2 regions of the Streptomyces sp. NPDC050560 genome follow, and region 1 is predicted to be linked to the other one. Evidence: riboswitches for the same ligand, from Rfam matches in the RefSeq annotation. Region 1 holds a riboswitch; the other holds the start of a gene.
What was found. A riboswitch is a leader RNA that binds a small molecule or an ion and turns the genes downstream of it on or off. The one in region 1 is predicted to bind fluoride.

Region 1 (5,963 bases):
TCGTCCTGATCGCGACGGTGGAGCGCGCGGCCATCGCGTCCTGCGACATGCTGCGCGGGCTGGTCAGGCTGACCGAGGGCACGGTCTTGTTCCCCGAACGGATGCGCGCCAACCTCGGCCTGACGGGCGGTCTGATCATGGCGGAGGCGGTGATGATGCGCATCGCGACGGCGGTGGGGCGGCAGCGGGCGCACGAGATCGTCCACGAGGCGACGCTCGCCACGGGCGCGGGCCGGGGCCTGTTCGACGTGTTGAGCGCCGATCCACGGGTGGCCGCGCTGGTGTCGCAGGCCGACCTCGCCCGCATGCTCGACCCGGCGACGTACCTCGGGTTCAGCAGCACGCTCGCACACGAGACCGCGGCGCGGGCCAGGGAGGCGGTGCGGGCCTTGCGTGCCGCCGGTGACGGGGCGGGGCCAGGCCCGGAAGGGCCCACACCGGCGGACCCGTTCCTGAGCTGACGCGAACGGGTCGCGTCCCCGGCATCGGTCGTCCGTCTCTATCCGCGGCTGTGCTCCGCGGTGGCGCAAATGTTGCAGAGGATGCGGCGCGCCGCGTGCGGCTGGGTGGCCAGGCCCGTTCCGTTGTTGTGGTGGAGGATCTGGGACACGGCCTCGGCGTGCGTCTGGCAGAGGCCGATGCTGCAAATGTTGCAGCTCGCCACCGCGGGGGTGGACGTGGGGGTGGCGAGGGTCTGGCACTCGTAGCAGTTCATGATCCGCCTTTACCGCGTCGGGGGGTGGGTGCTGTCGGGGGTGCTTCGGTCCTGAGGAGCCATCAGCCCGTGGGCGGGCGGTTCGATCGGGGTGCTCGGGCGGGGTCCGTCGCCGTTCGACGAGGGGGAGTGGCGGTGCGGCCGCCGGGAGTGTCACGGGGCGCGGGGCACCGACGTGGAACGGGGCGTCGGGGCCGGGTCCTGACGACGGTCTCTCACGCCTCCGTGGGCGGTGCCGTCGGGCATGGGCGTCTCCTACTCGCTTGGCACCAGTGCTGGTGCGCCGTCGCAAGTAGGGACCGTTGGCGGCCGGTGAGCCGCGGTTCGGGTACGGCGGGCCCCACCGCCGCTCGGCGCCCGGGGGCACCGATGTGCTCAGGGTACTGCGAGATGCGGTTCGTGTCGCTCCGGTGGGAGCGGGTGGCAGGCGGCGGGCCCGGGCCTTCGGCGGGGGGCCCGGCGCGCCCTTCCCCGCGCGCCAGACGTCCCCCGGCCTCCGGCTTCCGGGCCCGGCGTGCCGCGTTCCGGCAGGTCAGGGGAGGGAGTACAGACCGGCTCCCGGGGAGGGGGCCTGCCCGTTCAGCTCGCGTTCGTGCACATGGCGCAGGTCGTGGAGCCGGCCCTGGATCGGCGGCCGCAGGGGCAGCCCGTCGAGCGACGCCATGGGGACGAACCGGGGCCGGTGCGCGCGCTCCAGCGGCTGGGGGGTGCCCGGCACACCGCCGGTGGGGTAGAGGACGATCTCCACGATGTGGCGCCCGTTCGGACGGTCGTGGATGTCGAGGACGAGCGCGCAGTGCAGCGCCCCGGCCTCAAGACCGGTCTCCTCGCGCAGCTCCCGTCGCGCACATGCGATCAGCCCTTCGTCCGTGCGGACGTGCCCGCCGGGAAGTTTCCACACGGGCCGGCCGTCCTCCTCGCTTTGCAGCAGCAACAGCGAGGAGTCCCGGAAGACCGCCACCGAGCAGCGGGTCTCGGCGGGGTCGCGGTGAGTGATGCGGTCTGACATGGGACACCTCTGCGATTCCGGCCCACGGCCTTATGGACTTCGCAGAGACCGTCAGCGGAGAAATCCGCGGTTGTGGCGGGCCTCATCACCGTCGCCCTCCCATTCTCGCTCTCCCGCGCAGGCACGGGCAACAATGCGCGGAAAGGAACGGGGGTAATCCCTGCCGTGGGGGATCGAGGGGGCGCGGGTCCGTATCCTGTCGTCCCGACTCGTGAGAGTGGCAGGTTGGGGAATCGGGGGTCTCTCGCATGATCGAGCTGAAAATCCCGGAGATTTACTGGGACGACAAGAAGGCCGCGTGCCTGTTGCACGAGTACTTCGCAGAAAAGCGCTCGAAGGGGGACCTCTACTACTCGGGCGCGTGCTTCGAGCGCCTGGGTGGCGGCGGGGACGCCGCGCACGTCGCGAACCGCTTCGACGCCGACGACCTGATCGCCCTCACCCTGCTCAGCGTGGGCCTGGAGCCGCACGGAGCGCTCAACTGCCTGACGGACCCCGGCGGACACTGGACGCGCCTGCTGTCACTCATCCCGCGTGACGCCCGTCTGGAAGATCCCGCGAGCGATGCGCTCGTGGCGAAGGACGGACCCGCCTGGGAGCTGTGGGAGCGGCTGGCCGACGGCAGGCGGTACCCCGGGAAGCCCGACGGCGGAGGCCCGATCGTCGCCGGGAAACTGCTGGCCCGCAAGCGTCCCCACCTCATCCCCGTCTACGACATCCGTATCAAGCGACTCTTCGGACGGCCGAGGGTGGACCACTCGTACTGGGCCGCACTGGCCGCTGCCCTGCGGGCGGACAACGGAGCCCTCCGCGACCAGTTGGTCCGTCTCCGCGACCGGTCGGGCATCGGCGACGACATCGGCGTCCTGCGGGTGTTCGACGTCATCGCCTGGATGTACCAGGGCCGACCGGATCAGGCGACGTCCCGGCCGAAGCGGTAGGTGAGGCACCGTTCCAACAGGCCCAGGGCCGCCCGCAGTTCCGGGTCCCCGATGCTGCGCAGCAGTTGCCGTACCTCGTGGAGGTCGGGCGGGGACATCCGTGGCAGCGGGCGTTCCAACAGGGCGCGGGCGGACGCGAGATGGGGGCCGTGGAGTTCCAGGACCTGGTGGACCGGACCGTGGGGTGTCGCCGCCGCCAGGTCCCCGTGTGCGGACAGCGCCACCGGGTGCCTGAGCGCGTCCGTGGGGGCCGCAAGCAGGGGAGGCGCGTCCTCGTCGGTGCCGCCCCCGCCCGGGCCACCGGCAAGGCTCAGCGCGAAGTCGAGCACGGGCGGGTGCCGCCGCCAGAAGTCCCAGGGCCATCTCTCCAGCGCCTGGCCCTCGTGGCGTTCGACGCACCGGGGGCGCCCGTCGAGGTCCCATATCTCGGTGCGGGGGAAGGCGCGCGGCGCCATGCGGCGGCGGACGGCGACCCGCGTGGGGGAGAGGAGGGCCACCACGGGATACGACTCCCCTTCGGCGGCGCCCCGTTCCAACCGGGCACCGGCCACCGGCCGCCCGTCCTCGTCGGCCACGGCGAGCCTGTCCCCGCCGACGACCGCGACGAGCCCCCGGCCGGGGAGCGTGGCGAAGGCGCCGGCCAGGGTGTCCGTGCCGTCGAACGGGCGGCCGTCACCGTCGACGAGGGGCCGGGGCGCGAGCCGCAGCCGTGCCGCGCCCGGGTCGGCGAAGACCAGCACACCGTCCTGGTCCAGTCCGACCGCGCCGCCGCTCGCCGAGCGCCGCAGCGTCGAGAGGTGCCGCCCATGGACGGCGCGCGCATGCGAGGGGGCCGCCCACACGATCTCGTCGTACGTCCCCCGGCGCGAGTGGTGGCCGATGTGCAGCAGCACATCGTCGGCGAGGTGGATCAGGCCCCGCACATGCACGCCGTCGCGCAGCCGCCTGGTGAGGAGCCTTCGCCGGTCGCCCGACGCCAGGTCGAAGCGGTGCACCTCGACGAGCGAGTCGAGCCGTAGGGGGCGGATCGTCGACGCCACCACGGCGAGCCGTGCCGCGTCGGGCGAGAACGCCGCCCCGCCCAGCCCGACACCGCCCCCGGGAGCCCACAGCCGGGTGACCGGCCGCTGCGGAGCCCGCGCCACCGCGGCGGCGATACGGTCAGGTGCCGCGGCGGCCAGCAGGCCGAGCACCCCGCGGTCACCTCCCGTACGGTGCTCGGGCGGCAGCAGCGCCGCCACCGCCACGGCGTGTCGCAGGGGCAGGCCGAGCGCGAGCCGCCGCAGCTCGTCCCCGCTGCCCCGCCCGGCCAACCGCCGCGCCAGGCACAGTACTTCCGCTGCCGACAGGGCCGCGACGCCCTCGTGCGTGTCGCCGGTGACGAGGGCACGCAGGGCCGCGGGGTCGCCCGCCGCCACCAGCGCCGTACGCAGTCGGCGGCGCGTGTCGTCGTCGGCGCCGCGGTAGGCGAGCGACAGCAGTCGCCCCTCCGGGTCGAGCGCCCGGCGCTGCTCGTGCCGGCCCACCAGCGCCAGGAAGGCCGCACGGGCCGCCGGGTCCTCGGGCGCCACCGCCAGCAGATCCCGCTCGTCCGCGCGCGGCAGCGCCCCCGGCCGCGTCCGTACCGCGTCCTGTGCGTCCGTATCGCCGTCGCCCACGGCACGCACCAGCCGCCGCCAGGCGCGCGCCGCCCGCGCCCCCCTGCTCCCGTCGCCGCGCCGCACGACGGCGCGCGCGAGCAGCCGCCCCGCACCCGCCGCCGTCCCGCGCGCCGTGTCCATCCCCCGAGGATGCCACCGCCGCCTGGCGGTTCCCGCGCGGCGTGACGCGCGTCGTTTAGGGGGCAGGGCCAAGGGCAGGCATGTAGCTGTTCCGTGCCGGGGCGGGCCCTGGGGAGGGCGTCCGCGGGCGAGCGGAGTGGGTCGAGTGGTGGGGGCGCGCGTGGAACTCGTCGGGCGGCAACGGGAGATGGCCGAGCTGGGGGACGTGCTCGCACGGGCACGCCTGAACCACGGCACCGCGGTGTTCGTGATGGGGGAGCCCGGGGTCGGCAAGACCCGGCTCTGTACCGAGGCGGTGGGCATCGCCGCGGACACCGGCATGGCGGTCCTCAAGGGCCGCTGCACCGTCACCGGGCCCGCCGTGCCCTACCGCCCGCTCACCGAGGCACTGCTCTCGCTCGCGCGCGACGGCGCCAGGGCGCCGGTCGCCGCGCTCGGCCCCTACCGGCCCGTGCTCGGCCGCCTGGTGCCCGAGTGGTCCACGGGCGAGAAGTGCGACGAGTCACCCGTGGTGCTTGCCGAGGCCGTACTACGGCTCACCAGCGCGCTCGGCGCGGGCCGCGGCTGCCTCCTCGTCGTGGACGACCTCCACGACGCCGACCCCGAGACCCTGGCCGTCGTCGAGTACCTGTCCGCGAACGTCGCGGCGGCGCCCGTCGCGGTCCTCGCCACCGCACGCTCCGCGCCCTCGCCCGCCGCCGAACTGGCGAGCGCCGTCGCCCAGCGCGGCGAGGGCGCCGTCCTGCCGCTCGACAGGCTCGCCGCGGACGACACCCACCGGCTGGCCGCCGCCTGCCTCGGCTGCCCGCCCGACGACCTGCCGGCCGAGGTGTCCGAGCGGGTGCTGCGCGACAGCGGCGGCATCCCCTTCGTCGCCCAGGAGCTGGTACGCGGCATGCGCGCCGGGGGCGAGCTGCGGCACGCCGACGGCCGCTGGCGGCTCGACCCCGCGGCGCGCTCCCCGATGCCGTTCACGCTGGTACGGGCCGTGGAGCAGCGCGCCGAGCGGCTGGGCCCCGAGGGCCTGCGGATGCTGTCGGCCGCCGCCGTGCTCGGCCGGATCTTCCCGCTGTCCGTCGTGAGGGAGTGCGCGGGGCTCGGCGAGGAGGCCCTGCTCGGCTGTCTGCGCTCCGCGGTGGCCGAGGGCCTGCTGCTGCCCGACGAGCGCGGCCCCGACTGGTACGCCTTCGAACACCCGCTGGCCGAGGAGGCACTGCGCTCCCGCCTCACCCCCGTCGACCGCGCCGCGCTCTGCGCACGCGCCGCCGACGCCGTGGCCGCGCTCCACCCCGGGCTGCCCGGCACCTGGTGCGAGCTTGCCGCCCGGCTCAGACGCCACGCCGGGGACCGCACCGCCGCGGCCGACCTCTACCTGGAGGTCGCGAGACGCGCCCTCGCGGGCAGCGGCCCCGGCACCGCCATCGCCGTGCTCGACGAGGCGCTGCGAATGCTCGGCGCCGAGGGGCAGGGGCCCCAGGGGCACGACCGCCGCGACCTGTTGGAGACCCTGCTGTTCG
Region 2 (5,963 bases), on a different contig from region 1:
CGCCCCACCACCGCGAAAAAGGCCGGGCGGGCAGCGGTGACGCGCCTACGATGGCGCCATGACCACCACCCTCACCCTCGTCCGCGGCAGCATCACCGACCAGGAGGTCGACGCGGTGGTGAACGCGGCCAACAGTTCCCTGCTCGGCGGCGGGGGAGTGGACGGCGCGATCCACCGCAGGGGCGGCCCGGGCATCCTCGCCGAGTGCAGGGCGCTGCGCGCCGGCCACTACGGCAAGGGGCTGCCCACCGGCAAGGCGGTGGCCACCACCGCGGGCGACCTGCCCGCCCGGCATGTGATCCACACCGTGGGCCCGGTCTGGAGCGCCACCGAGGACCGCTCCGACCTGCTGGCGTCCTGCTACCGCGAGTCACTGCGGGTGGCCGACGAACTCGGCGCCCGCACCGTCGCGTTCCCCGCCATCTCCACCGGCGTCTACCGCTGGCCCCTGGACGACGGCGCCCGTATCGCGGTGGAGACCGCCCGCGCGACGAGGACGGCGGCGGAGGAGATCAGGTTCGTCCTCTTCGACGACCGCGCGTACACGGCATTCGCCGCACAGATCGACTGACCGCCACCGGCCGCCGAGGCGTCTGCCTCGTGCTCTCGTGCCCGTGGTGGGCTGGACCGCGCGCGGTGGCTCCCGGCCCGGCGCGCCTCAGGAGGAGGACGGGGCGGGGAGGTGCCCGAGCAGGAGGCGGGCGACGGCGGGGTGGAGGACGTCGTGGTGGGCGCCCACCGGGGCGTCCCCGCGGCGCACCACCGAGGACGCGTCCACGTTGACGTAGGACTCGTCCTCGGGCAGCCCCTCGCGCAGCACCTGCTCGATGTCCCGTACCTCGGTGCCCCGTACCCCCTGCATGCCGTCGAATCCCATGGCGCCCCACTTGCGGCCGACCGTGGAGAGTTCGGCGGCGTCCCCCAGCATCTGGGTGGACAGCGGGAACATCAGGCCGAGGCTGAGGTCGTGGTGGGAGAAGCAGGCCACGACGGGGCGCCGCACCTGGTCCTCGCGGTCCCACAGGGCGCCGTGTCCTGAGATCTGCTGGGGCAGGCTGCGGGCGAACGCGAAGTGCGACATCGCCGCCTGGAGCAGGGTGAGGCTCCACACGCCGAGGCGCTGCTCGCCGTCCTGTTCGAGGCCGCGCAGGGCGAAGCTCGCGACGCGCCCGCCGAGGCCGTGGCCGACGAGGTGGATACGGACCTTGGACGCCTCCGCCAGCGCGTACAGGCAGGGGCCGAGCCCCAACTCCCCGACCAGGCCCGCGCGTCGGCGCAGTACGTGGTAGACGACCTGGCGCAGCAGCTCGTGCGCGCCGTACCACAGGTCGGCGGGGTCCTGGGCGAGGCGGGCGTCGCCGAGCGGGCCGGCGGCGGAGACGGTGCCGGTCCTGGAGACGCGGTCGCTGAGGGGTTCCGCGGGCCTTGGCCCCGCCGTCGCGATCTCCCGCAGGGTGCCGTGCTCGGAGGGCGCCGCGTCCTGCGAGGCCAGTTCGGGGCGCTCCTGCCGCTCGGGCCTGTGGTCGGACCTGCGCGACGACTTCTCGGCGTCCCGCAGCGCGCCCGCGAACTCGGCGCAGACCTCCCTGGTGTCCTCGAACAGCATCAACGGGTCGGCCTGCGGCAGGAGTTCGCCCGCGGTGTCGCTGGTGTAGTCGGCCCGTGGGTCGTCGAGCGGTACCCGGGCGATCTCGCGCAGCGCCGTGCCGAGGTCGTCGAAGGAGGTGTCGTCGGTGGGCTGTTCCGTCAGCAGCCGGTCGATGGTGTCGACCGCGTCATGGCTCCTGGGCAGGGCGTGACGCAGGTCGTCGAGCCCGGGAGGGGTCAGGGCGGGGCGTGCCTCGCACGCGGCGCGTGTCTCGTCGGCCGTGAGCCCCGGCACCGGCTCGTCGCGAAGCCGCACGGAGGGCCAGCGCACGCCGAGCAGTCCGACGGGCGGGGTGTCGTCGGCGCGTTCCGCGGCGAGCAGGCGGGCGATCTCGTGGTCGAAGGCGTCGGCGGTCTCCTCGGTGTTGCAGGCGCCGTGCGCGATCACGTAGACGTCCTCGACCCCGCTGTCCGCGACGTCCCGCAGGACGCTCTCGACGGCCGGACGGTCGAAGCCGCCCCGGGAGTCGAAGGTCAGCGCGCCGAAGAGCGTGATGCCGGGAACTTCGTTCCGTTTCGTCATACGTCCCCCCACTCGCGGCACCCCCACGGCAGCCGCACCGGGCGACCGGTGCCGTGTCCGGTTCCGGTTCGCGCTTTGGACCTGCGAGATTCCGGTGCCCCGTGGAGGGCCGGTCATGCCGACGCGTGATACAGCGGCGTGGGGTGTAGTGCCGTGCCCCGCCCCGGACTTGCTCACGCTTCCTTCGCGTTTGGGGCGGGGGCGGTGGCTGTTGTTCCTGCGGGGGGGGGCACTAGGGCACGTCGCTCGGCAAGCTGCGCAAGCAGGGACCACCCCCGCGTTCGCGGGGAGCACAGGAGTTGGCCTGCTGTTTTGTCTCGGTGGACCGCGGTTTTTGCGTACTTTGCCAAAGCCGCCTTAGTGGTCAGAAGCGATTCATGTCGCTCATCGGGCGAACCCTCTGGGGGCAGATAATCCTAGCCGCGATACCGGTGCCGGTTCACGGCCGACATGTGCATGGGGCCGCCCTGTTGAGCCTCGTTATGAGGGTGGTTCCGGCGCTGATGAGGGTGGCTGCTGCTGCGATCTGGGCGGCGGTCATGAGGGGGGGCATCAGGAGGATGATCACGAGTACGACGGCTGCCGAGCCGGCACGCCGTGGCGGTGTGCCGGGGTGTATGGGATCGTGGAATTGGAGCGACACGCTGTGTCCTTCCTTCAGCCCCTTGTGCCGCCTGGTGTCCAGCCATCCGCGGCGCAAGGGGCTTTGTCGTAGGGCAAGTTCAGCTTTCGAAGAGCCATCGTGGACCCGAGTGCCGCACCAGGCAAACCCACGAACCCTGCCTTACGCCGAATGGTGGGGCCTCTCCCCGGGCACGTGGAAAACCACTCCTGGAACGGGACAGGGGCCGGGGGAACGGAACCCCCGGGGGCAGGAGCGTGGGCCCCTGATATGGGCCCCGACACGGCCGTCGGCGGCGCCCTTACTTCTTTTCGAGTGCGGCCGACAGTATTGAGGCCAACGGCCGGTAGGCCAGCGGCCGACCCGTCTGCCGCCATCGTTCAGCGGTCGGGAGCGGCGAAAGGGAGTTGGGGGTTCTGGTGCGCGAGTTCGAGGAGCCTGTTGTACTTGGCGACCCGTTCCCCGCGTGCGGGGGCGCCGGACTTGAGCTGGCCGCAGCCGGTTCCGGTGGCGAGGTCGGCGATGAAGGAGTCCTCCGTCTCGCCGGACCGGTGCGACACCATCTGGGTGTATCCGGCGTCGCGGCAGACCGCCATGGCCTCAAGCGCGGCGGTGACGGTGCCGATCTGGTTGACCTTGATCAGGGCGGAGTTGGCGACCCGGTGGGCGACGGCGCGTTCGATGATCGCGGGATTGGTGACGAAGATGTCGTCCCCCATGAGCTGGACCCGGTCGCCGAGGCGGGCGGTGAGGCGCGCCCAGCCGTCCCAGTCGTCCTCCGCGAGACCGTCCTCGATGCTCCATACGGGGAAGCGGTCGACGATCTCCTCGTAGCGGTCGATGAGTTGTTCCGACGTCAGTTCGTCGCCCGCCACGGTGTAGCGGCCCTCCGTGTGGAACTCGCTCGCGGCGGGGTCGAGGGCGAGGGCGACGCCCGTGGGGCCCGGGGTGTGGCCGGCCTCCTCGATGGCGTCGACCAGCAGGGTGAGGACGTCCTCGGGCCGGGAGAGCGACGGTGCGAAGCCGCCCTCGTCGCCGAGTCCCGTGGTGTGGCCCCCGGAGATGAGGCGGGCCTTGACGCGCGCGTAGATCTCGGCACCGGCCCGGATGGCCTCGGGGAGCCCCGGGGCGCCGAGCGGGGCGAGCATGAACTCCTGGAAGTCGAGGTCGCCCGCGGCGTGCACACCGCCGTTGACCACGTTGAAGTGCGGTACGGGGAGCCTGGGCGCGGTCCCGGCGATATCGGCGAGCGACCGCCACAGGGGTGTGCCCGCCGACGCCGCCTCCGCGCGGGCTGCGGCCAGGGAGACGCCGGTGACCGCGTTGGCCCCGAGGTGTGAGGTGGTGTCGGTGCCGTCGAGTTCGAGCAGGGCGGCGTCGACCTCGGCGGCCGAGGCGAAGCGGCGTCCGCGCAGCGCTTCGGCGATGTCGGTGTTGACCCTGGCGACGGCCCGCAGCACGCCCTGGCCCGCGTAGCGGCCCTGGTCGCCGTCGCGCAGTTCGACGGCCTCACGGCTGCCGGTGGAGGCTCCGGACGGCACACCCGCCCGGATACGGGCGCCGTCGGCTGTCGTCAGGGTGAGGGCGAGGGTGGGGCGGGCGCGGGAGTCCAGGATCTCGATGGCGTGCAGGTCCGCGATGTGTACCGGCATGGCTGTCCTCCAGAGGACGGGGGTGGCCCGCGCGGGGGAGGGGGTGAGGTGTGTCCTTCGCGAGGGAGGGGGCGCCGCGGCAAAGCCCCCGGCATCCCCGACCTTGCGCTCGTCGACATCGGTCGGCGGGTCCATCGTGGCCTCCTACGGACAGGTACGTATCTGTCGGTAGAGGCCATCAGCGGGGTCGCACCCGCGGTCAACGGCGAGCCTCATCGCCGTCCCACTTGAACCCCCGACTACCCCGCGACGCGCGTCCCATGCGCCCGGAGTGCTGCCTCCACCGGTGGACACCCACGGGCGAGGGGGCAGCGCCGCGGCCCGGGTGACGGCCTCAGGCGCGGCGCAATCCCGCACACGCCCCTCCGCAAAGGCGCCGCGAATGGGTGGATACCGCCATATATTTGTCCCGTGCGACGAGAACCCCGCGGACACCAGACGCCCGTATCCGATGCCACGGCCATGTCGCGGAGGGGTGCGAGGTGACCTCAGGACCGGCCGCGGACGACGGGACCGAGCTGGCGCGCGCCCACGACCGGCTGGCGCTCCTCTCCGACATCAGCGCCGCCCTCGCCAGCATCCTCGACGTCGACGAGACACTGCGCCGCCTGGCGCGACTCGTCGTACCGCACTTCGCCTCGTCCTGCGCGGTGGACCTGCTGGAGGGGGACCGGGTACGCCGCGTCACGGTCGCCCCCGCGCGCGACCCCCGGCGCAGGGAACCGGCCGCGTCGGCCCTCCCGGCCTGGTCGAACGACTCCGTGGAGCCGCTGGCGCGGGTCCTGCGCGGCGCCGGTCCCCTCGGCTCCGCCGGACACGGCCCCTCCGAAGGGCCCACCCTCGTGGTGCCCCTCCAGGCCCGCCGCGAGGTGCGGGGCGCGCTCACCCTGGTACGGGACCCTGACGGGCGCCCCTTCGACGAGCAGGACCGCTCGCTGGCGGCGGACATCGGCCACCGGGCGGGGCTCGCCGTGGAGAACGCCCACCTCTACGACCTCCAGCAGCACACCGCAGAGCAGTTCCAGCGCTCCCTGCTGCCGGAGCTGGGCGACGTACGCCATCTGCGCCTTGAGGCGCGCTACGTACCGGCGCGCACGGGGGTCGAGGTGGGCGGCGACTGGTACGACGCGTTCCGGCTGGTCGACGGGTCGACCGTGCTGGCGGTCGGCGACGTCGTGGGCCACGACCTGAAGGCGGCGGTGCGTATGGCGCAGATGAGGAACATGCTGCGCGCCCTCGCCTTCGACAGCGGTGACTCACCGGCGGGTGTGATGCGGCGCCTCGACGCGGTCATGCAGGGGCTCAGCTCGACGGAGCTGGTCACCGCGGTGATCGTTCGCGTGCACACACCGTCCCGTGGGCCGTGGCTCGCCCAGTGGACCAACGCGGGACACCCCGCGCCCGTCCTGGTGACCCCGCAGGGCCGGGCACACCTGCTCGAAGAGGCGCTGTCCCCCGTCCTCGGGGTGGACCCGGATCTGCGGAGGGCCGACGCCGTGACGGTGCTGCCGCCGGGCGC

Region 2: another riboswitch for fluoride. It lies ahead of eno (phosphopyruvate hydratase); the one in region 1 lies ahead of ACIBIW_RS27060 (NUDIX hydrolase).

What each region holds. Positions count from the first base shown of each region.
Region 1 covers NZ_JBITGT010000012.1:180,707-186,669, forward strand. The annotation lists gene ACIBIW_RS27050 (adenylosuccinate lyase family protein) at 1-461, shown strand, start outside; gene ACIBIW_RS27055 (DUF2180 family protein) at 500-715, opposite strand; gene ACIBIW_RS27060 (NUDIX hydrolase) at 1,248-1,724, opposite strand; fluoride riboswitch at 1,760-1,823, opposite strand; gene ACIBIW_RS27065 (DUF6308 family protein) at 1,973-2,665, shown strand; gene ACIBIW_RS27070 (hypothetical protein) at 2,638-4,446, opposite strand; gene ACIBIW_RS27075 (helix-turn-helix transcriptional regulator) at 4,607-5,963, shown strand, end outside.
Region 2 covers NZ_JBITGT010000009.1:200,458-206,420, reverse strand. The annotation lists gene ACIBIW_RS22185 (O-acetyl-ADP-ribose deacetylase) at 59-571, shown strand; gene ACIBIW_RS22180 (hypothetical protein) at 659-2,170, opposite strand; gene eno (phosphopyruvate hydratase) at 3,173-4,444, opposite strand; fluoride riboswitch at 4,607-4,673, opposite strand; gene ACIBIW_RS22170 (PP2C family protein-serine/threonine phosphatase) at 4,927-5,963, shown strand, end outside.